2 regions of the Amycolatopsis sp. NPDC043889 genome follow, and region 1 is predicted to be linked to the other one. Evidence: riboswitches for the same ligand, from Rfam matches in the RefSeq annotation. Region 1 holds a riboswitch; the other holds the start of a gene.
The links. A riboswitch is a leader RNA that binds a small molecule or an ion and turns the genes downstream of it on or off. The one in region 1 is predicted to bind glycine.
Positions count from the first base shown of each region.

Region 2: linked by a shared signal. The riboswitch ahead of gcvP (aminomethyl-transferring glycine dehydrogenase) and the one ahead of gcvP (aminomethyl-transferring glycine dehydrogenase) in region 1 are both predicted to bind glycine.

Region 1 covers NZ_JBWKEC010000018.1:14,775-26,164, reverse strand. Annotated here, with positions in the region: gene AC0685_RS28080 (nuclear transport factor 2 family protein) at 1-354, shown strand, start outside; gene gcvP (aminomethyl-transferring glycine dehydrogenase) at 401-3,280, opposite strand; glycine riboswitch at 3,451-3,552, opposite strand; gene AC0685_RS28070 (MerR family transcriptional regulator) at 3,599-4,180, opposite strand; gene AC0685_RS28065 (TetR/AcrR family transcriptional regulator) at 4,478-5,092, shown strand; gene AC0685_RS28060 (bifunctional nuclease family protein) at 5,435-5,908, opposite strand; gene ftsR (transcriptional regulator FtsR) at 6,128-6,889, opposite strand; gene garA (glycogen accumulation regulator GarA) at 6,886-7,353, opposite strand; gene gcvH (glycine cleavage system protein GcvH) at 7,479-7,862, opposite strand; gene clsA (cardiolipin synthase ClsA) at 7,926-8,561, opposite strand; gene AC0685_RS28035 (hypothetical protein) at 8,599-8,832, opposite strand; gene AC0685_RS28030 (hypothetical protein) at 9,140-9,649, shown strand; gene AC0685_RS28025 (hypothetical protein) at 9,673-10,053, shown strand; gene AC0685_RS28020 (hypothetical protein) at 10,434-11,369, opposite strand.
Region 2 covers NZ_JBWKEC010000005.1:189,288-200,677, forward strand. Annotated here, with positions in the region: gene lipA (lipoyl synthase) at 1-211, opposite strand, end outside; gene glyA (serine hydroxymethyltransferase) at 208-1,476, opposite strand; gene gcvH (glycine cleavage system protein GcvH) at 1,478-1,855, opposite strand; gene gcvT (glycine cleavage system aminomethyltransferase GcvT) at 1,873-2,964, opposite strand; gene gcvP (aminomethyl-transferring glycine dehydrogenase) at 2,973-5,804, opposite strand; glycine riboswitch at 5,947-6,040, opposite strand; gene AC0685_RS13120 (four-helix bundle copper-binding protein) at 6,219-6,581, opposite strand; gene AC0685_RS13125 (3-oxoacyl-ACP reductase) at 6,839-7,606, opposite strand; gene AC0685_RS13130 (aldehyde dehydrogenase family protein) at 7,610-8,971, opposite strand; gene AC0685_RS13135 (gamma-glutamyl-gamma-aminobutyrate hydrolase family protein) at 8,968-9,681, opposite strand; gene AC0685_RS13140 (glutamine synthetase family protein) at 9,662-11,026, opposite strand; gene AC0685_RS13145 (YflT domain-containing protein) at 11,255-11,390, shown strand, end outside.

The sequences.
Region 1 (11,390 bases):
ATCCAGCGCGTCGCCGAGCAGTACATCGCCGTGTGGAACGAGACCGACGCGGACAAGCGCCGCGCGCTCATCGCCGAAGTGTTCACCGAGGACGCCGCCTACACCGACCCGCTCGGCGCGGTCACCGGCCACGACGGTGTCGACGGCTTCATCGCCGGCGCGCAAGCCCAGTTCGCGGGCCTGGAGTTCAGCCTGCCGTCGGCGCCCGACGCGCATCACGACATCGCGCGGTTCCAGTGGCACCTCGGTCCGGAGGGCGCGGAAGAGCCGCTGGCGATCGGTTTCGACGTCATCACCGTCGAGGACGGGCGGATCAAGCAGGTGCTGGGATTTCTCGACAAGATGCCCGGCTGAGCTGCAGCGTATGCCAGTGAACCCGCGACCGCGATCGGGAGCGGGTTCAGGCGAAGGCCTCCGGTGGCGGGCAGGAGCAGACGAGGTTGCGGTCCCCCGCGGCCCCGTCGATCCGCCGCACCGGGGGCCAGATCTTCGACGCGGTGAACCCGGCCGGGAAGACCGCGATCTCCCTGCTGTACGGGCGATCCCACTCCCCAGCGAGGCAGCGCGCGGTGTGCGGGGCGTTGCGCAGCGGGCTTTCGGTCACCGGCCACTCCCCTGCGGCGACCTTCTCGATCTCGGCGCGGATCGCGATCATCGCGTCGCAGAACCGGTCGAGTTCGCCGAGGTCCTCACTCTCGGTGGGCTCGACCATGAGTGTCCCCGCGACCGGGAAGGACATCGTCGGCGCGTGGAGGCCATAGTCGGCCAGCCGTTTGGCGACGTCGTCGACCGTGACGCCGGTGCGTTTGGTGATCGCGCGGAGGTCGAGGATGCACTCGTGCGCCACGAGTCCCTCGTGCCCGGAGTACAGCACCGGATAATGCGCGGCGAGACGTTTCGCGACGTAGTTGGCGTTCGCGACCGCGGTCAGCGTCGCCCTCCGCAGGCCGTCGGCGCCCATCATCCGGACGTAGGCCCAGGAGATCGGCAGGATCGACGCGCTCCCCCACGGCGCGGCGCTGATCGGGCCTACGCCGGTGGCCGGGCCGGCGTCCGGTTGCAGCGGGTGGTTCGGCAGATACGGCGCCAGATGCGCGCGGACACCGATCGGGCCGATGCCCGGCCCGCCGCCACCGTGCGGGATGCAGAAGGTCTTGTGCAGGTTCAGATGGGAGACGTCGGCGCCGAACTTCCCGTACTGCGCGACTCCGATCAGCGCGTTCAGGTTCGCCCCGTCGACGTACACCTGACCGCCCGCGTCGTGCACCAGCGCGCAGACCTCGCGGACGGTGTCCTCGTAGACGCCGTGCGTCGAGGGATAGGTGATCATGATCGCGGCGAGGTCGTCCGCGTGCTCGTCCACAGTGGACCTGAGGTGGCCGAGGTCGATGTTGCCCTCGTCGTCGCATTTCACCACGGCCACGCGCATCCCCGCCATGACCGCGCTGGCGGCGTTCGTCCCGTGCGCGCTGGACGGGATCAGGCAGACGTCACGCGCCTCGTTCCCGCGCTCGCGGTGATAGGCGCGAATCGCCAGCAATCCGGCGAACTCGCCTTGGCTGCCGGCGTTCGGTTGCAGTGAGACCGCGTCGTAGCCGGTGATGCCGGCGAGCCACCGCTCCAGATCCTTCACGACGGTGAGCAGCCCTGCCGCGTCCTCGGCGGGCGCGAACGGGTGCAGGCCGGCGAACTCCGGCCAGGTGATCGGCTCCATTTCGGCCGTGGCGTTGAGTTTCATCGTGCAGGAGCCGAGCGGGATCATGCTCCGGTCGAGCGCGACGTCCTTGTCGGACAACGACCTCAGGTACCGGAGCAGTGCCGTCTCCGAGCGGTGTGCGTGGAAGACCGAATGCGTCAGGTAGTCGCTGGTGCGGCGCAGATCCGGCGGGAAACCGTCCGCGGTGTCCGCGTCGAGCGAGTCCACATCGGACACCGCGACCCCGAACGCCTTCCACACCAGGGAAAGGTGCTCACGGGACGTCGTCTCGTCGCAGGCGACGGCGACGTGGTCCGCGTCGACGAGCCGCAGGTTGACCCCGAGTTCCCGGGCGGTGCCGACGACCCCGGTCGCGCGGCCGGGGACGGCGACCATCACGGTGTCGAAGAACTCGCAGTGCACGACGTCGACACCGCTCTCGGCGAGTCCTGCCGCGAGCACGGTGGCCATCCGGTGCGCGCGGTTCGCGATGGCGCGCAGGCCTTCGGGACCGTGGTACACCGCGTACATCGACGCGATCACCGCCAGCAGCACCTGGGCGGTGCAGATGTTGCTCGTCGCCTTCTCGCGGCGGATGTGCTGCTCACGGGTCTGGAGCGCGAGCCGGTACGCCGGAGCGCCGTCGGCGTCCTTCGACACCCCGACCAGACGGCCGGGCAGCTGCCGTTCGAGACCCTGCCGAACCGCGAGGTACGCGGCGTGCGGCCCGCCGAAGCCCATCGGGACCCCGAACCGCTGCGTGGATCCGATCGCGACATCGGCGCCGAGCTCACCGGGCGACCGCAACAGGGTCAGCGCCAGCGGATCCGCGGCCATCACCACCGCCGCGCCCAGTGCCTTGGCCTCGGTGATCGTGTGGTCCCATTCGCGGACGACTCCCGACGCGCCCGGATACGACAGCAGCACCCCGAAGAAGTCGCCGCCCAGGCCCAGTCCGGTGATGCCCTGGGACAGATCCGCGGTCACCAGCTCGATGCCGAGCGGTTCGGCTCGGGTGCGCAGGACCTCGATCGTCTGCGGAAGGGTGTCCTCGTCGACCACGAACCGGTTCGACTTCGCCTTGCCCGCCCGGCGGACCAGCGTCATCGCTTCCGCCGCGGCGGTCGCCTCGTCCAGCATGGAGGCGTTGGCTATCGGCAGGCCGGTCAGATCGGCGACCATGGTCTGGAAGTTCAGCAGCGCTTCGAGGCGGCCCTGCGAGATCTCCGGCTGATACGGCGTGTAAGCGGTGTACCAGGCCGGGCTCTCCAGCACGTTCCGGCGGATCACCGGCGGGGTCACGGTGCCGTGGTAGCCGAGGCCGATCATCTGGACCATCGGCCGGTCGCGCGCGGCCAGCGCGCGGAGTTCGGCGAGCGCGCCGGTCTCGGTGGCGGGCGGCGGCAGATCCGGCGGTGTCGCGGACTCCCGCAGCGACGCGGGGACGGCCCGCTCGGCGAGCTCGTCCAGGGAAGCGACGCCGACGACGTCGAGGATGCGCGCGAGCTCCTCGGCGCCGGGACCGATGTGCCGGTCCGCGAAGGGGGTCCCGGATTCGAGAGCGGCCAGTGATACGGGCTCCATCGGGGACCTCCCAAGACGCGGGGGTGGGGCCGGGACGATTGTCCTGGCCCTCCCCACTCTGTCCGTACCCCCGAGGGGGCGCCTGAGAGTTTCGCCCGAGTGTTGAGCCGGGCTTGCACCGTCGGCGGGGCCGCCAGGCTGTGACCTGGCGAACCACTTTCCAGAGGCGTCTCTTCCGCGCGGTCCAGGGTGCCTGAGAGGTTCCGGGGAGGACTTGCTCCTTCGGCGCCGAGCTCAACGGTTATCGGCTCGGTCTCTCCCGCGCGGATTCGTCGACCGCGGAAGTGAGCCTACCCTGCCGCCCGCGCGGCTTCATGATCAGCCGGTGCGACGTGCGTTACGGCGCTGTGTGAGCTCGTCCGGCGTGACCGTTTCGATCACGCCGCCGTCGGCCCGCTCGGCCGGGAACTCGTGGATGGTGCCGCTGATCTCCTGCATCGCGCCGCTGACCGCGATCCCGAAGACACCTTGCCCGCCCTGGAGTAAATCGACGATCTCTTCGGGCGAGGTGCACTCGTAGACGGTGGTGCCGTCGGAGAACAGGGTGACCTTGGCGAGGTCACGGACGCCGCGCAGACGCAGGTGGTCGACGGCGACGCGGATGTTCTGCAGGGAGACACCGGTGTCCAGCAGCCGCTTGACGACCTTCAGGACGAGGATGTCCTTGAACGAGTAGAGCCGCTGCGAACCGGAGCCGTGCGCCGTGCGGATACTCGGCGCGACCAGCTTCGTGCGGGCCCAGTAGTCGAGCTGCCGGTAGGTGATCCCGGCGATCTGACAGGCGGCGGGGCCTCGGTAGCCGACGAGTTCGTCCGGGAGGGAAGAGTCGGGGAACAGCTCGCCCTGCTCGCCGTCAGCGACCGGAACGAGCGGCTCTTGAGGGCTACCAGCCTCGACCACGCCATGCCTCCCCTCGCCCGACCTGGCGGCCGGCGAACAAAGCCGCGCGGACCCACGTGAGTCCGCACCGGAGTTCCTCGTCAAGACGAATGCCCCAGACATCCGAATCACACCTTGGCGATTCACCTTCATTGACGGTAAGCGCGTCCGGCAAAGCGGTCAACGCGACGCGCGGGCCACCTCAAGCTCTTCTTGAGGCTTGTCGAGCACGGTCCCCCATTCGGCCGCATGGTTGCCACTTTTACTCAGCCGTGTTATTTTTTACTCATGCAAGTAACTCCCTCCACTCAGAGCGCCATGCAAGAGGTCCAGGCGGAGCTGGGGCTGTCGGTCGCCGAGGCGGCCAGGCGGGCCCAGATCATCGGAGCCACGATCGCGACGATCTCCGACCTCGGCTACCACAAGACGTCGTTCGCGAAGATCAAGGAGCGGGCCGGGCTGTCCAGCACCCGGATCATCTCGTACCACTTCACCAACAAGGCAGGCCTGATGCAGGCCGTGGTCACCACCGCGACCGGGATGAAGGACAAGTTCCTCGAGGAGCGGATCCAGGGCACGACCGACCGGGCCGGGCTGCTGCGCGGCTACATCGAGTCGGAGATCGCGTTCCTGGGCTCGTACCCGGAACTGGTGCGGGTCATGGTCGAGATGGGCTCGAGCGGCTCGGACGCCGAGGGCTGGTTCATGTCGGCACCGCTGGTCGAGGAGTTCCGGACCGGCAGGCTCGAACGTCAGCTCCGGCAGGGGCAGCAGGAAGGCGCTTTCGGCGAGTTCGCGCCGGACGTGATGGCGCTGTCGATCGCGCAGGCCATCGACGGTGTCGCGGCGAAGTTCGCGACGGATCCGAAACTGGACCTGGAGCGGTACGGGCGGGAACTGGCGGACCTGTTCGTCAAGGCGACCGCCGCCTGACTGGGTCGCGTGAGTCGCGAGTGCGAGGCGAAGGGCACCTTTCGGTCCGCCTGAGGTCGGCTCGCCCCGATCGGAGAAGTCCGTGAAGGCCTCCTTGCCTACCCTGAAGGTAGTGAAGGAGGCCCTCACGGTCGCCGTGACCGGACGTTGGCCCCAGGTGCACCAACAGTCACAGCAACCGCGCGTGAAGGACCCCTTTCTTCGGCTCAGCCGAGGAAAGGGGTCCTTCACGTACTTGAGGCGCGGCCGGCCGCCGCGCCACGCATTCAGAGGACTAAACGCACGCACGAAGAAGGGCGGCGCCACCGGCACCGCCCCTTCGCGCGGAATCCCAGGATGTGATCAGGTGTCGGCGCCGCGGAAGTCCTCCGGCGAGACCGAGTCGAGGAACTCGCGGAACTTCTCGACCTCGTCCTCCTGCTCGTCGGGGATGATGAGACCCGCTTCCTCCAGCACCGCGTCCACGGCGTGGATGGGCACTCCCACCCGCAGCGCCAGCGCCACCGAATCGCTCGGTCGCGCCGAAACCCGGATGTCCCCGTCGAAGACCAGTTCCGCGAAGAACGTGCCTTCCTTCAGATCGGTGATGACGACCTGTTCCAGCTCACGGCCCAACGCTCCGATGACCTCCTTCAGCAGGTCATGGGTGAGCGGACGGGCCGGGCGGACTCCCTGCTGCTCCAAGGCGATGGCGGTGGCCTCGACCGAGCCGATCCAGATCGGCAGGTAACGCTCGCCTTCGGTTTCCCGCAGCAACAAGATCGGCTGATTCGCGGGTAGCTCCACCCGCACGCCGACGACGCGCATCTCGCTCATCGGGCTTCGCCTCCCTCTCGTGCGCACGGGCTGCAACGCTTGTCTCGACGACCAAGCGACGGTAGTCCCGACGCTACCCGTCTTCCGAGCGCTGTGCTCGCTGTCTCCGACATTCTCGGTTCGCCCGTGGCAAACCCGACTCTCACGGTACGGCATAGGGTGCCGAACATTCAGGCATTGACAAGTGACCGCACAACCGCTCCCGGCCCCCGAAGCCGTTCAACCGCCCGTGACAGCCCGTATTCCGGCCTTCACCAAGAGCGTGTGCAACGCCACGGTCAAGGCGGCCAGCTCCCGGACGACCTCGTCACCCCTCGCCTGGGCGTCCTCGTCACGATGCCGATACACCGGGGTCACGATCTGCTCCAGCAGGCCGACCTCGCGGTCGGCCGCGGCCCGGAAGGCACGCAGATGTCTCGGCTCTATACCGAATTCGGTCATCGCCTTCACGGTCTTCGCCACGAGCACCGCGTCCGGGTCGAAGAACCCCGCCGCCCCGGGGCGGACGAGACCGTATTGCCGCAGCTCAGCCAGGGTGGCGGCGTCGATGCCGGCCTGGCGGAGCAGATCTTCCTCGGTCAGCCTGATCTCGCGGTCGGTCTCGAAGTCCCCCGGGGACGGCAGTCCGCCGTTCTCCCCGGGGGCGTCGAGTGACACGAGTTTCCGCGGCAGCCGCGGCATCGCCGCCGAGGGCGCGGCGCCCTGATCCGCCGCGTCCAACTGTTCCTTGATGACCTTCAGCGGGAGGTAGTGATCCCGCTGGGCGGAAAGGACGAACCGCAACCGCTCCACGTCCGCCGAAGCGAACTGCCGGTACCCCGACGGGGTCCGGCCCGGCTGGACCAGACCCTCCGCCTCGAGGAACCGGATCTTGGAGATGGTGACATCGGGAAAGTCGCCGCGCAGCTGTGCCAGCACGGCTCCGATGCTCAACCCATCGCGCTGCGACGCGTCCCGATCAGGCCGCCCGGCCGCCGTCACCGTGCCCCCTGGCCCCCGTGACCCGGGCCGGTCAGGAAGACCAGGCGGAACTTGCCGATCTGCACCTCGTCGCCACCGGCGAGGACGGCCTGGTCGACCGGCTCGCGGTTGACGTAGGTGCCGTTGAGGCTGCCGACGTCGATGACGACGAACTCGCCACCCTCACGGCGGAACTCGGCGTGCCGCCGGGAGACCGTGACGTCGTCGAGGAAGATGTCGCTGTCCGGGTGCCGTCCCGCGCTGGTGGTGTCGCGGTCCAGCAGGAAGCGCGAACCCGCGTTCGGACCCCGCTTGACGACCAGCAGCGCGGAACCCGCGGGCAGCGCGTCCACACCCTGGACGGGGGCCTCGGCAGCCGGAGGAGCCTCAGTGCCTTCGACGTCGGCCAGGAAGTCGGCCCGGAAGACAGAAGTCCGCTCCGGAGACTGCTCCGGGGGAACGCCGGGCCCGTCGTTCGTGCTCACCTGAGCTCTCCTAACGCATGTGTGTTGCCACTACTCAAGAACGTGTGGAGGTCAAACGTACCGTGCCTGATCGAATCTCCGGCCCGCGGCTCCCCCTACTCTTCCCGAAGGGCCGCGGCCTGCGGCTATTCCTTGATCAGGGCCTGGTACGCCTCGGCCTCCAGCAGGGATTCCACCGAGCTCGCGTCGTCGAGACGGAGCTCGATCAGCCAGCCCTCGCCGTAGGGGTCGCTGTTGATCAGCTCGGGCGACTCGGTCACCGCGTCGTTGACCGCGACCACCTCGCCGTCGAGCGGGGCGAACAGCTCCGAAACGCTCTTGGTCGACTCGACCTCGCCGAACGCGTCGCCCGAACCGACCTGCTTGCCGACCTCGGGCAGTTCGACGAACACCACGTCACCGAGCTGGTCCTGGGCGTACTCCGTGATGCCCACGCGCACGAGCCCTCCGTCGCGCACGGAGACCCACTCGTGTTCCTCGGTGTACCGCAGTTCTTCTGGAGTGGACAACGCCGCTCCCCTTTCTGACGCCCTCGCTCGAAACCGACGCGCGCAGTTTCGCATCCCGCCGGGTCACGCGCCCGGCGCCTCCCGCAACCCGACGGGTCCGGCCGGTCGTAGCGCCCGTGCGGTCTGGACGACGTACAGCACGCCCGAATAGACGTACAGGACCGCACCCCACGCCGTGAAGGCGTAGCCGATCGGCCTGGCGATCGCGGCGATGCCGGAACCGCCCTGGGTGAGCAGCAGGAACGGGAAGGCGTACATCAGCACGAAAGTGGCGCCCTTGCCGATGTAGGTGACCTCCGGCGGGGCGAAGCCGCGGTGCCGGAGCAGCAACACGCAGACGCCCAGTACCGCCTCGCGGACGACCAGCGGAACCACCAGCCACCACGGGATGATGTCGCGGATCAGGAAGGCGATGAGGGTCGCGAGGATGTAGAGCCGGTCGGCGGCGGGGTCGAGCAGCTGGCCGAGCCGCGACATCTGGTTGAGCCAGCGGGCGAGTTTGCCGTCGAGCCAGTCGGTGAGCGCGCTGAACACGAGCAGCGCGAGCGCCCAGCCGTCCTCCTTCGGGCCGAGGAGCAGCCACAGGAAGACCGGCACCCCGGCGAGCCGGAGGATCGAAAGCATGTTGGGAACGTTCAAGGCCTGCCGCAGCAGGGAAGGCTCTTCGCCGGTCACGCTCGGTTCGGGGGGCGTACTCACCCGCTCAGCCTATCCAGCGGCGGCAGGTCCTCCCCCGTCAGCTGGCCCGGGTGTGGGTCCAGCCGCGGCGTTGCAGGTCCGCGCTGGTCAGCGCCACGGGCCTGCCTCGGTGGTCGGTGCCCATCCAGCGGTTGTGGCCGGCGGAGGTCTCGAGGACGTACGGGCGGCCACCACACCAGACGACGGTGCACGGCGCCGTCGGTGGCAGCTCCGCGCTCGCCGGCGCGGCGGCCTGGGGTGACGCGGGGTCGGTCTGTTCGTCGGTCTTCATCACTCTCACGGTTTCGTGACGGGGACTGGGACACGCCGGAGCGCTACCTTTGTTTTCGGCAGAACGGGTCCGCGCGTTAACGGATCCGGCATGGATTCGTCCGATCGGTTCGCGACGACAGCAGGATGTTGTCGCGCTGTGAACGGCATGTTAATCGTCCACAATGGACAGTCGGTGGGCGGTCCTCGCGTACCGCGGCGGCGGGGTCGCGATAGCCTCCCGCGAATCGAACGTGGCTCAATGCCACGGCATCGGGCCCGGCCGGGTCAGAATGAGCCGGCCACGACCGGCCGACGAAAGGATCGCCTTGCGCGTCTCGACCACCACGGGAACGTGGCGGCGCCTGTTCGCGGCCTGCGCCGTCACCGGAACGCTCGCCGCCTGTTCGGGCGAAGATCCGCCACCGCCTGTCACCTCGATGTCGGTCTCGCCGCCCTCGCTCCCCACAGCGGTGTCCAGCGTGCCGGTGCCGCCGATCCCGTCGCGGACCCCGCCGAGTCCCTCCGCCGCCCCGCCTCCCACTTCCCAGCCGAAATCCGCTGAACCGGTTCAGGGTTCGTGCGGAACGGTCACCGCGGCCAGCGGGCTGACCCTCCAGGTGCTCAACGGCCCCGGCGTCTCGTGCGCGGACGCGACCGGGATCGTCGGTTCGTTCCACCAGAGGATCGCCGGACGGCAGTCCGCGGGCTCGGACGAACCGGTCAGCGAGACCGTGGACGGCTGGCTGTGCGTCTCCGGCGCCCCCGCCGCGCAAGGCGGCACCAGTTGCAGCAAAGGCGAACAGAACGTGTTCGCCGCCGTCGTCCCCGTCGAATGAACCATCCTCGAGAAGAAGGGCCCATGAAGAGCCTCGCCGTGCTCCCCGCCGCGTTCGCCGTCGTCCTGCTGAGCGGTTGCGGCGCCGATCCCGCTCCCGCGGCCGCGCCGCCGCCCTCCCCCGCCCCCACGGCCGACCAGGTCCTGGCCGGTACGCCGTGTGGCGAGGTCACCGGGTTCCAGGGCGCGAAGAACAAGGTCGTCGTGCGCGGGAAGGCCGAGTGCGCCGAAGCGACGCAGGTGCTCACGGACTACTTCGCCAAGCTGACGCCCGCCGAGGCGGCGTCACCGCAAGGGCCCGGCCCCGTGGTGGTCGGGGCTTGGACGTGCGGGAGCGGGCCGAACGATCCGGTGACGAGTTGTTCGACCGAAGACGAGCGCCAGATCGAAGCGACCCGCTCCTGAGCCTCAGTCGCCCCAGTTGGCCGTACATGGTGCAGGCCTCGAACCTCTGTCCTGGTTTCGAGAACCCGCCGTCCCGCGACACGTCACCTTGCCGCAGTCGGCGGTTTTGCCCACCAGGGCCGTGCCGCCCTGCTTGCCACCGGAGAGAAGGTCGCGCAAGGCGAGGCCGAAACCGGACAGATCGTCACCCTTCACGAACTCGAAGGTGTGTCGATGGGCGCGGTACCGGCGCCGGTTTCCGTCTGAGGTACATGAAGGTCGAGTTTCCTCGGCTCAGCCGAGGGAAGGGTCCTTCACCCGCGGCCGCTGTGGCTGCTCGCGTACCTGGGAAAGGCCTCCGGGTTTCCGCGCCTTTTCCGACACACGAGTCCTTTCGTCGTTCACTGGAGCCTCAGCAGGACTTCGTGTTCGAGTTTGCCGACGAGAAGGTACTCGGGCCGATATCCGGGCGGGACCACGAAACAGACGAGACCCGTGGTGCCGCCGAAAGCGCCGGGAGCGCCCGCGCAGTCCTTGACCCGCTCCGGCTCACCGTGTTCGTCGGCCGACAGTTCCAGCGGCGTGTCGCCGAGGCGGGACGCCTCGATCCGCAAGGTGAGGACGTGGAATCCGCTCAACCACGCCTCGGCTCCCTCGGGCGGCCCGGTCCTGCTGTCGAGCACCCGCACGGCCGCCTCCCCGGATACGGCGGTCTGCCCACGGGCGAACACCGGCGGCGGTCCCCATAAGTCGCGACGGTGTTCCCAGAGATTCGGGACGGGGTCGGCCGCCTCACGGTAGGCCTTCCCGCCGAAGCCGACCGGCGTCAGGACCACTAACGCGGCGAAGGCCAGCCCGGCCAGGAACGGCAGGGACTTCCACGCGATCCCCGGTCTCGCCACTCTGACCAGCACGATGGCCGCGAGCGCCAGGAGCGCCCAGCCGAGGGACATCGCCGTGATCTTCTCCCACGGATGGTGGGCTTCCACGACGTCGGCGGCCCCGCGCACGGACAGAACCCGGTCCGTCACCGACGAAAGCCGGGCGACCACCGGATCAGCGAGGCCGAACGCGTCTCTTGTCGGCACTTCGATCGCGCGGCCGTCTTCGGTGATCGCCAGAACCTCGTAGGAGGTACGCGGGCCGTGCTGTCCTTCGGTGGTCGTGGAGTTCGTTTCGGAGATCACCGCGCGCACATCGTAGGTGCCGGCCAATCCTTCGACGGCCCATCGTCCGGCGAAGGCCGCGACTGAACCCCAGACGATCCCGATCACGAACGCGATGATCATCGCGTTCGTGCGCTGCCCGTCTTTCCGATCCAGTTCGAAGAAGACCACCAACACCCCCTGTCCGGCTCG
Region 2 (11,390 bases), on a different contig from region 1:
CACGGTCTTCCCAGCACTCGTAGATGTTGGGACACCCGGCCTCCTCACACACGGTGTGGAGGCCTTCACGCTTGACCAGTCCCTTGAGCTCCGTGAACTCCGGACCCATGCGCGCGCGGGTCTTGATCCACGGCGGCTTCTTCTCGATCGGGGTCTGCGCGTTGCGGACTTCGAGCCGGAGAAGTTTGCGCCCCTCGGGGAGCGCGCTCATCGGTTGAGGTCCGCGTACAGCGGGTGCTTCTTCGCCAGCAGCTCGACCCGGGCGGACAGCGACTGGCGCAGGGCCTCGTCGAAGTCCGGGCGCAGCGCCTCGGCGATGATGTCGGCCACCTCGGCGAAGTCCTCGGCCCCGAAGCCGCGGGTCGCGAGCGCCGGGGTGCCGATCCGCAGGCCGGAGGTGACCATCGGCGGACGCGGGTCGAACGGGACGGCGTTGCGGTTGACCGTGATGCCGACCGAGTGCAGCCGGTCCTCGGCCTGCTGACCGTCCAAAGTGGAGTTGACCAGGTCGACGAGCACCAGGTGCACGTCGGTGCCACCGGTCAGCACGCGGACTCCGGCCTCGGTGCAGTCCGTGCGCGAAAGGCGGTCGGCCAGGATCTTCGCGCCTTCGAGCACGCGCTGCTGGCGCTCGCGGAACTCCTCGCTCGCGGCGATCTTCAGCGCGACGGCCTTGGCCGCGATGACGTGCTCCAGCGGACCGCCCTGCTGGCCGGGGAACACCGCCGAGTTGATCTTCTTGGCGAGTTCCTGGCGGGACAGGATGATGCCACCGCGCGGGCCGCCGAGGGTCTTGTGCGTGGTCGTGGTGACGATGTCGGCGTAGGGCACCGGGCTCGGGTGCAGCCCGGCGGCGACCAGACCGGCGAAGTGCGCCATGTCGACCATGACCTTCGCGCCGACCTCGTCGGCGATGCGGCGGAACTCGGCGAAGTCGAGCTGACGCGGGTACGCCGACCAGCCGGCGATGATCAGCTTCGGCTTGTGCTCCTTGGCGAGGCGCTCGATCTCCTCGACGTCGACGATCCCGGTCTCCTTGTCGACGTGGTAGGCGACGACGTTGTAGAGCTTGCCGGAGAAGTTGATCTTCATCCCGTGGGTCAGGTGCCCGCCGTGCGCGAGGTCGAGACCGAGGATGGTGTCGCCGGGGTTGAGCACCGCGACCATGGCGGCGGCGTTGGCCTGCGCGCCCGAATGCGGCTGGACGTTGGCGTGCTCGGCGCCGAACAGGGCCTTCGCGCGGTCGATCGCCAGCTGCTCGATGACGTCGACGTGCTCACAACCGCCGTAGTAGCGGCGGCCGGGGTAGCCCTCGGCGTACTTGTTCGTCAGCACCGAACCCTGCGCCTCGAGCACGCCCACCGGGGCGAAGTTCTCCGAGGCGATCATCTCCAGGGTCGACTGCTGCCGGTCGAGTTCGGCGGCGACGGCCGCGGCGACCTCGGGGTCCACTTCGGACAGGGCAGCATTGAACATGTCAGTTCTCCTGGGTCAGGACGGCGTACGCCTGGGCGTCGAGCAGGGCGGGCACGTCGCCGGACAGACGCACCTTCAGGAGCCATCCTTCGGCGTACGGGTCCGAGTTGATGAGCTCGGGGGTGTCCGTTGTGGCCTCGTTCACCTCGACGACCTCACCGTCCACGGGTGCGTACAGCTCGCTGACCGATTTGGTCGACTCGACCTCGCCGAACACCTCGCCCGCGGTGACGGTGTCGCCGACCGAGGGAAGCTGGACGAACACGATGTCACCGAGCGACTCGGCGGCGAAGGCGGTGATGCCCACGGTGGCGACGCCGTCGGCGACGCTCAGCCACTCGTGTTCCTTCGTGTACTTCAGGTCCTGGGGGATGCTCATGATCAGAGGAGGGCCTTTCAGGCGCGGGAGTAGAAGGGCAGGGCGACGACCTCGACGGGCTCGATACGGCCCCGGATGTCGACGGAAAGCTCGGTGCCGGGCTCGGAGTGCTCCCGGTCCACGTAGGCCATGGCGATCGGGTAACCCAGCGTCGGCGAGAGGGCACCGCTGGTGACCTCGCCGATCTCGGTGTCACCCGCCAGGACGGTGTAGCCGTGGCGCGGGGCGCGGCGGCCGGAGCCCTTGAGCCCGACGCGGACCCTGGGAACGTCCTTCTTGGACAGTTCTTCGAGGGCGGCCTTGCCCACGAAGTCGCCCGGCTTCTCGAACTTGACCACGCGCCCGAGGCCGGCTTCGAACGGGCTCAGCTGGAGGCTGAGCTCGTTGCCGTACAACGGCATTCCCGCTTCGAGGCGCAGGGTGTCGCGGCAGGCGAGACCGGCCGGGAGCAGGCCGTGCGGCTCGCCCGCGTCGGTCAGGATGCGCCAGACGGCGGGAGCCTCACCGGCCGGGACGTACAGCTCGAAGCCGTCCTCACCGGTGTACCCGGTGCGGGCGAGCAGGACGTCGTGCCCCTTCACGACGGCCGGGACGCTCGCGTAGTACTTGAGCGCGCCCAGGTCGGCGTCGGTGACGGCGCCGAGGATCTCGACGGCCTTCGGGCCCTGGACGGCGATCAGCGCGACGTCCTCGGACTTGTTCTCGACGACCGCGTCGAAACCCGAGACCCGCTCGGCCAGCGCCTCCGCGACCACGCCGGCGTTGCCCGCGTTGGCCACGACCAGGAACTTCTCGTCGGCGAGGCGGTAGACGACCAGGTCGTCCAGCACGCCGCCGTTCTCGTCGCAGATCATCGTGTAGCGCGCCCGGCCCGGCTTCACGCCGGACAGGTTGCCGACCAGCGCGTAGTCGAGGGTGTCGGCGGCCTGCGGGCCGGTCACCTCGATCTCGGCCATGTGCGAGAGGTCGAACAGGCCGGCGGCCTCGCGGACCGCCTTGTGCTCAGCCAGTTCGCTGGAGTAGCGGATCGGCATCGACCAGCCCGCGAAATCGGTGAACAGCGCACCCAGTCCTTTGTGGACTCCGTGCAGGGACGTCTCTTTCGACATCAAGTGCCTCAGTTCTCGTAGGCGTTGAGCGGCGGGCAGGAGCAGACGAGGTTACGGTCCCCGCGCGCACCGTCGATGCGGCGCACCGGAGGCCAGTATTTGGACTTGCGGTTCACCCCGGCGGGGTACACCGCCAGTTCGCGGTCGTACGGCAGGTCCCAGTCGCCGACGAGGGTCTCGGCGGTGTGCGGGGCGTTGCGCAGCGGGCTGTTGTCCGCGGCCCACTTGCCCTGCGCGACGGCGTCGATCTCCGCGCGGATGGCGATCATCGCCGCGATGAAGCGGTCGATCTCGCCGAGGTCCTCGGACTCGGTCGGCTCGACCATCAGCGTGCCCGCGACCGGGAACGACATGGTCGGAGCGTGGAAGCCGTAGTCGATCAGGCGCTTCGCGACGTCGTCGACGGTGACGCCGGTCTCCTTGGTGAGCCCGCGCAGGTCGAGGATGCACTCGTGCGCGACCAGGCCGTCCTGGCCGGTGTAGAGCACCGGGTAGTGCTGGTTGAGGCGCTTGGCCACGTAGTTCGCCGCGAGGACCGCGACCTGCGTCGCGGCGGTGAGCCCGCCCGCGCCCATCATGCGGACGTACGCCCACGAGATCGGCAGGATCGACGCCGAGCCGTACGGTGCGGCGCTGATCGGGCCGACACCGGTTTCCGGACCGGCCTTCTCCAGCATCGGGTGGTTGGGCAGGTACGGCGCGAGGTGCGCGCGGACCGCGACCGGGCCGACGCCGGGGCCGCCGCCTCCGTGCGGGATGCAGAAGGTCTTGTGCAGGTTCAGGTGCGAGACGTCGCCGCCGAACTCTCCCGGCTTGGCGAGACCCAGCAGGGCGTTGAGGTTCGCGCCGTCGACGTAGACCTGGCCGCCCGCGTCGTGGACGATCTTGGCCAGCTCGTCGATGCCGTTCTCGTACACGCCGTGCGTGGACGGGTACGTGACCATGATCGCGGACAGCGTGTCGCGGTTGGCCTCGACCTTGGCCCGCAGGTCTTCGAGGTCGACGTTGCCCTCGTCGGTGCACTTGACCACGACGACGCGCATCCCGGCCATCACCGCGGAGGCGGCGTTCGTGCCGTGCGCGGACGACGGGATCAGGCAGACCTCGCGCTCGGTCTGACCGTTGGCGTGGTGGTACGCGCGGATCGCGAGCAGACCGGCGAGCTCGCCCTGGCTGCCCGCGTTCGGCTGCAGCGAAACCTTGTCGTACCCGGTGACCTCGGCCAGCCAGCCGGACAGCTGCTCGACCAGCACGTGGTAGCCCTCGGCCTGGTCCGCGGGCGCGAAGGGGTGGATCCCCGCGAACTCGCGCCAGCTGATCGGCTCCATCTCGGTGGTGGCGTTGAGCTTCATCGTGCAGGAGCCGAGCGGGATCATGCCGCGGTCGAGCGCGTAGTCCAGATCGGACAGACCGCGCAGGTAGCGCAGCATCGCGGTCTCGGAGCGGTGCGAGTGGAAGACCTCGTGGGTGAGGTACTCGCTCTCGCGGCCGAGGCCGGCGGGCAGCGCACGGGCGTCGGCGGCGGGGGTGTCGACGCCGAACGCGTTGAGCACCTTGGCGATGATCGCGGGCGTGGTGACCTCGTCGACCGCGATGCGGACGTGGTCGGCGTCGACCGGGCCGAGGTTGATCCCGTTCTCCCGCGCGACCGCGACGACCGCTTCGGCCTGTCCGGGCATGCGGGCGAGGACGGTATCGAAGAAGCCCTCGTGCACGACCTCGACGCCTGCCGCTCGGAGGGCGTCCGCCAGGCCCGCGGCGAGGCCGTGGACGCGGGTCGCGATGCGCTTGAGGCCGTCGGGACCGTGGTAGACCGCGTACATCGCGGCGAGCACGGCGGGCAGCACCTGCGCGGTGCAGATGTTGGAGGTCGCCTTCTCGCGGCGGATGTGCTGCTCACGCGTCTGCAGGGCGAGGCGGTACGCGGGGTTGCCGTCGGCGTCGACCGAGACCCCGACCAGGCGGCCCGGCAGCGAACGTTCGAGCCCGGCGCGGACGGCCATGTACCCGGCGTGCGGACCGCCGTACCCGAGCGGGACGCCGAAGCGCTGGGTCGAACCGGCGGCGATGTCGGCGCCGAACTCACCCGGCGCGGTGATCAGCGTGAGGGCGAGCAGGTCGGCGGCGACGGCGTACAGCGCGCCGGCGGCCTTCGCGGTCTCGGAGATGGCGGAGTAGAAGCCCGCGCCGCGCAGCACGCCGGAAGCGCCCGGGTACTGGACGACGACGCCGAAGAACTCCTCCGGCAGGCCGGTGAGCAGGTCACGGACCTCGACCTCGACGCCCATGGCCTCGGCGCGGGTGCGGACGACCGCGATCGTCTGCGGCAGGCACTCGGCGTCGAGGACGACCTTGTTCGACTTCGCCTTCGACGCGCGGCGCATCAGCATGACGGCCTCGGCGACGGCGGTGGACTCGTCGAGCAGGGAGGCATTCGCGGTGGCGAGACCGGCCAGCTCCGAGACCATGGTCTGGAAGTTGAGGAGGGCTTCGAGACGGCCCTGCGAGATCTCCGGCTGATACGGCGTGTACGCCGTGTACCAGGCCGGGTTCTCCAGCACGTTGCGGCGGATGACCGCCGGGGTGACCGTGTCGTGGAAGCCGAGACCGATCATCTGCGTCATCGGCTTGTTGAGCGCGGCGAGCGCGCGAAGCTCGGCGATGGCGTCCTCTTCGGACGCGGCGGGGGGAAGTTCGAGGTCGCGGGTGACCCGGATCGCGGACGGCACGGCGGCCTGCACCAGGGCATCGAGACTGCCGTAGCCGACCTCGGCGAGCATCTTGGCCTGCTCGGACTCCGAGGGGCCGATGTGCCGGTCGTCGAAGGACGTACTGGTCAAGGGAGCTCCTTGGGTCAGGCGCCGGATAGACCGGTGCGCTGGGAACTCCCCCTCTGTCATGGCACCTGAGAGTTTCACCACCGTTGAGGGTGGCTTTCACCTTGGGTGAGACGCACTTGCGCGCCTGCTTTCCAGAGTGGCCTCGCGTGAAGCGGTAGTGGGTACCTGAGAGATTCCGGGGAGTTTGCTCCTTCGGTGCCCCACCACGTTCGTGGGGGCTCTCCCGCTCCAGCTCGACGGCCCTGTCTGAAGTTGTGCGCACACCGTACCTGGCGTGTTCGACGCGCGTCTACTTCCAGCCGAGCACGTCACTTGACCCGCACTCGCGTGCTTGGAGCCGGAACTCGCGTGCTTGGAGACGTAACTCGTGAGTTCCGCCTCCAAGCACGCGAGTCACGGCTCCAGACACGCGAGTTACGCGTTTTCCATCATCATTTCGGCGGTGATCGTGCCGCAGAGCTCGGCGCACCGCATCATCATGTCGGCCGCGTCGGCGAGCTCGGCGTCGCCGGTCTTGGCGCACTCCTGGGCGCACATGCGCATCATCTGGGAGGCGAGGCCGCACGTCTTCGCGCACATGCGCATCATCTCGAGGTCGGCGACCATGGCGGAGCAGCGCATCATCATGTCGGCGGACATGCGGGACATGTCCGCGCAGGTCACCATCATCATCCCGAGCTTCGCGCCGCCGATCTCCATGCAGCGCGTCATCATCTCCTCGCACCTGACGTGGCACTCGTTGCACAGGTCGATGCAGTCACGCATGGCGGTGCTCATCTGCCGGGTCATTCGTCGGGCCTCCCGCGCTGTTCGGATCACGGAACCGGGTGGTCCCGCGTCTCAGGACTACAGCGCAGGTCAGCGGCCCGCCATCCCAGCCACCGGGACGAGTGACGGCGGCCGGAAGTACAGCCACGGTTCGCGCCGGGCCCAAGTCCGTGAAGGCCTCCTTCCCTACTCTCAAGGTAGGGAAGGAGGCCTTCACGGACATCGCGACCCAACGGCGCGCATTTAGAGGACTAAATGCGTGGCGGTCAGACGGGCGTGACGTAGGCGCCGGAGATCCCACCGTCGACGAGGAACTGCGACGCCGTGATGAACGAGGCGTCGTCGCTCGCCAGGAACGCGACGGCCGCCGCGATCTCCTCCGGCTCCGCGAACCGCCCGACCGGCACGTGGACCAGCCGCCGTGCCGCCCGCTCGGGGTCCTTCGCGAACAGTTCCTTCAGCAGCGGCGTGTTCACCGGACCCGGGCACAGCGCGTTGACCCGGATGTTCTCCCGCGCGAACTGCACGCCGAGTTCCCGGCTCATCGCCAGCACCCCGCCCTTGGACGCGGTGTAGGAGATCTGCGACGTCGCCGCGCCCATGACCGCGACGAACGACGCCGTGTTGACGATCGAGCCCTTGCCCTGCCGCCGCATATGCGGCAGCACGGCCTTGCAGCACAGGTAGACCGAGGTCAGGTTGACCTTCTGTACCTTCTCCCACGCGTCGATGCCCGTGGTGAGGATCGAGTCGTCCTCGGGCGGGGAGATGCCCGCGTTGTTGAACGCGACGTCGACCGAGCCGAAAGTGTCCACAGTGGCCTGGAACAGGGCCTCGACCTGCTCGGCGTCGGTGACGTCGGCCTGCACGAACAGGCCGCCGACCTCGTCGGCCGCGGCTTTGCCCGCCTCGGCGGAGATGTCGCCGATGACGACCTTCGCGCCCTCGCTCGCCAGCCGCCGCGCGGTGGCGAGGCCGATGCCGCTGCTGCCGCCGGTGATGACCGCGACGCGGCCTTCGAAACGCTGAACCATTCCTTATTCCTCCGTGCTGATAAAGACGTTCTTGGTCTCGGTGAAGGCGTCGACGGCGTCGGGGCCCAGTTCGCGGCCCAGTCCGGACTGCTTGAACCCGCCGAACGGCGTCCAGTACCGGACGGACGAATGCGAGTTGACCGACAGGTTCCCGGCTTCGACGCCACGCGCGACGCGGAAGGCGCGGCCGACGTCGCGGGTCCAGATCGAGCCGGACAGGCCGTACTCGGTGTGGTTGGCCATGGTCACCGCGTCCGTCTCGTCGGCGAACGGGACCACGGCGACGACCGGGCCGAAGATCTCGTCCGACGCCAGCGGATGCCGCAGGTCCGGCGGGGTGACGACGGTCGGCGCGAACCAGTATCCGGGACCGACGGGCGCGTTGCCCCGGAAGGCGACCGGCGCCGCGTCGTCCACATAGGACGACACTTTCGCATGGTGCCCGGCCGAGATCAGCGGACCCATCTCGGTCACTTCCAGCCGCGGATCCCCCACGACGACGCCGTTCACCGCCGGTTCCAGCAGCTCCATGAACTTCTCGTACACGCTCGACTGCACGAGGATCAGCGACCGCGCGCAGCAGTCCTGCCCGGCGTTGTCGAAGACGCCGTACGGCGCGGTCGCCGCGGCCTTGTCCAGGTCGGCGTCGGCGAAGACGATGTTCGCGTTCTTGCCGCCGAGTTCCAGCGTCACCCGCTTCACCTGCGCGGCACACCCGGCCATGATCTGCTTGCCGACCTCGGTGGAGCCGGTGAACACCACCTTCCGCACCGCCGGGTGGTCCACGAAGCGCTGCCCCACCACGGATCCCTTGCCGGGAAGCACCTGGAAGACGTCTTCGGGGATCCCCGCCTCACGGGCGAGTTCGCCGAGGCGGATGGCGGTCAGCGGGGTGAGCTCGGCGGGTTTGAGCACGACGGTGTTCCCTGCGGCGAGCGCGGGCGCGAACCCCCAGCCCGCGATGGGCATCGGGAAATTCCACGGCACGATCACCCCGACCACGCCGAGCGGCTCGTGGAACGTCATGTTCACGCCGCCGGGTACCGGGATCTGCTTGCCGCTCAACCGTTCGGGCGAAGCCGAGTAGTACGTCAGCACGTCGCGGACGTTGCCCGCTTCCCAGCGCGCGTTGCCGATCGTGTGGCCCGCGTTGGCGACCTCCAGCTGGGCGAGATTCTCGATGTCGGCGTCGACGGCGTCGGCGAATCGGCGCAGCAGCCGCGCCCGGTCGCCGGGGGCCACCGCGCGCCAGGCGGGGAACGCCGCGTGCGCGCGGGCGATCGCCGCGTCGGTCTCCTCGGCCGAGGTCGGCTCGACCGACCTCACCACCTCCTCGGTGGCGGGGTTGATCACCTCGAACGTCATGCGCGCTCCTTAGCTGCTTCCACGAGTGCCTCGAAAAGCCTGATGTCGTCGGGGTTCTGTTCGGGATGCCATTGGACGCCGAGGACGAACCCGTCGCCGGGCAGTTCGGCCGCCTCGATGGTCCCGTCGGCGGCCCAGCCGACCGGGACCAGCCCGTCGCCGAGCCTGTCGATCGCCTGATGGTGGTAACACGGCACCTTGCTCTCGGCGCCGAGGATCGACGCGACGCGGCTGCTCTCGGCAAGCCTCACCGTAGTGGTGCCGAAGGTCCCTGGCGCGGGCTGGTGATCCACGCTGTCCAAAGTGTCCGGCAGGTGCTGCGCGAGCGTGCCGCCCAGCGCGACGCTGAGCACCTGCAGCCCGCGACACACACCCAGCACCGGTTTTCCACTGTCCAAAGCGGACCGAAGCAGGCCGAACTCGAAGGCGTCGCGGTTCGGCCTCGTGTACGTCGTCGCGTGCTGCTCCTGGCCGTAGCGGGCCGGGTCGACATCGGCGCCGCCGACCAGCACGAGCCCGTCCACGGCGGACATCAGCCGATCGTGCGCCCCGCTCACCGGCGGCAGCAGGACCGGGACGCCGCCCGCCGCGACGATCCCGTCGACGTAGACGCGGTGCAGCAGCGCGGCTTCGGTCTCCCAGACGAGGAACTTCGCGGGTTCCAGATAGGAGGTGAGCCCGATCAGGGGCTCAGAGCCGTTCGAAGCCACGGATCCTCTCCCAGTCGGTGACGGCGGCGTCGTACGCGGCCAGTTCGACCTTCGCCGCGTTCAGGTAGTGGTCGACGACCTCGTCTCCGAACGCGGACCTCGCGAGCCCGCTCCCATCCAGCAGCGCCGCGGCTTCCCGCAGGGTCGTCGGCACGGTCGGCTTGCCGGAACCGTAGGCGTTGCCCTGGAACTCCGGCTCCAGCTCCAGTTCGTTCTCGATGCCGTGCAACCCGGCCGCGATCAGCGCGGCCACCGCGAGGTACGGGTTCACGTCGCCGCCGGGGACCCTGTTCTCGGTGCGCAGCGAGTCCCCGTGCCCGACGACGCGGAGCGCGCACGTCCGGTTGTCGGTGCCCCACGCGACGGCCGTCGGCGCGAAGCTGCCGGGGACGAACCGCTTGTAGGAGTTGATGTTCGGCGCGAAGAAGTAGGTCAGCTCACGCAGCCCGGCGAGCTGGCCGGCGAGGAAGTGCTCCATCAGCGGCGAGAACCCGCCGGGACCGTCGCCGACCAGGACGGGTTCGCCCTCGGCGGAGCGCAGGCTGATGTGGATGTGGCACGAGTTGCCCTCGCGTTCGTTGTACTTCGCCATGAACGTGAGGCTCTTGCCCTCTTGCGCGGCGATCTCCTTGGAGCCGGTCTTGTAGACGCTGTGGTTGTCGCAGGTGGTCAGCGCGTCGGCGTAGCGGAACGCGATCTCGTGCTGGCCGGGGTTGCACTCGCCCTTGGCGGACTCGACGTACAGGCCCGCTCCGCCCATGTCGTTGCGGATACGGCGCAGCAGCGGTTCGATCCGCGCGGTGCCGAGCATCGAGTAGTCGACGTTGTACTGATTGGCCGGGCGAAGGTCCTGGTACCGCTTGTCCCAGGCCGACTCGAAGGTGTCGTCGAAGACGATGAACTCCAGTTCGGTCCCGACATACGCGGCGAGACCGCGTGCGGCGAGCCGATCGAGCTGACCGCGCAGGATCTGGCGCGGCGAAGGGGCCACGGCGCCCCCTTCCACCCGTTCGAGGTCGGCGAGGACGAGCGCGGTGCCCTCCTGCCACGGAAGCAGGCGCAGCGTGCCGAAGTCCGGGCGCATGACGAAGTCGCCGTAGCCGGTCTCCCAGGACGACATCGCGTAGCCGTCGACGGTGTTCATGTCCACGTCGACCGCCAGCAGGTAGTTGCACGCTTCGGTGGCGTGCTCGACGACCTCGTTGAGGAAGTACTCGGCGGCGCAGCGTTTGCCCTGCAGCCTGCCCTGCATGTCGGTGATCGCCACCAGCACCGTGTCGACGGTGCCGTCCTCGACCAGTTCCCGGAGCCGTTCCAGCGTGAGCATGCCGCGCCTGTTCGCCATCAGCCTCACCTAAAGGTTCGAAGCGGTACCTTTGAGGGTTCTTCCTACCGGGTCGACCGGATGCGGTCAACTCGTCCAATGGTCTGATTCGTTATCCATTGCTCACCGTAGTTGATCCCTGGGCGGATTGTCTGCGATGCCCGGCTGAGAAGATGCTGTGAATCCCGCCGCACCGGGAGGAGATCCGCGCATCCGGGACGTTGTACGGATCAAGAGAGGTGAGAAGGAATGACACAGGCATTCACGCAGCAGACCACGTTCACCGAGCCCCAGGGGCGGGCTCAGCTCCCGACGATGCCCAGTGGGTGGCCGATCGGCTCGTACGAGTCGTACTCCGAAGCGCAGCGTGCCGTCGACCACCTCG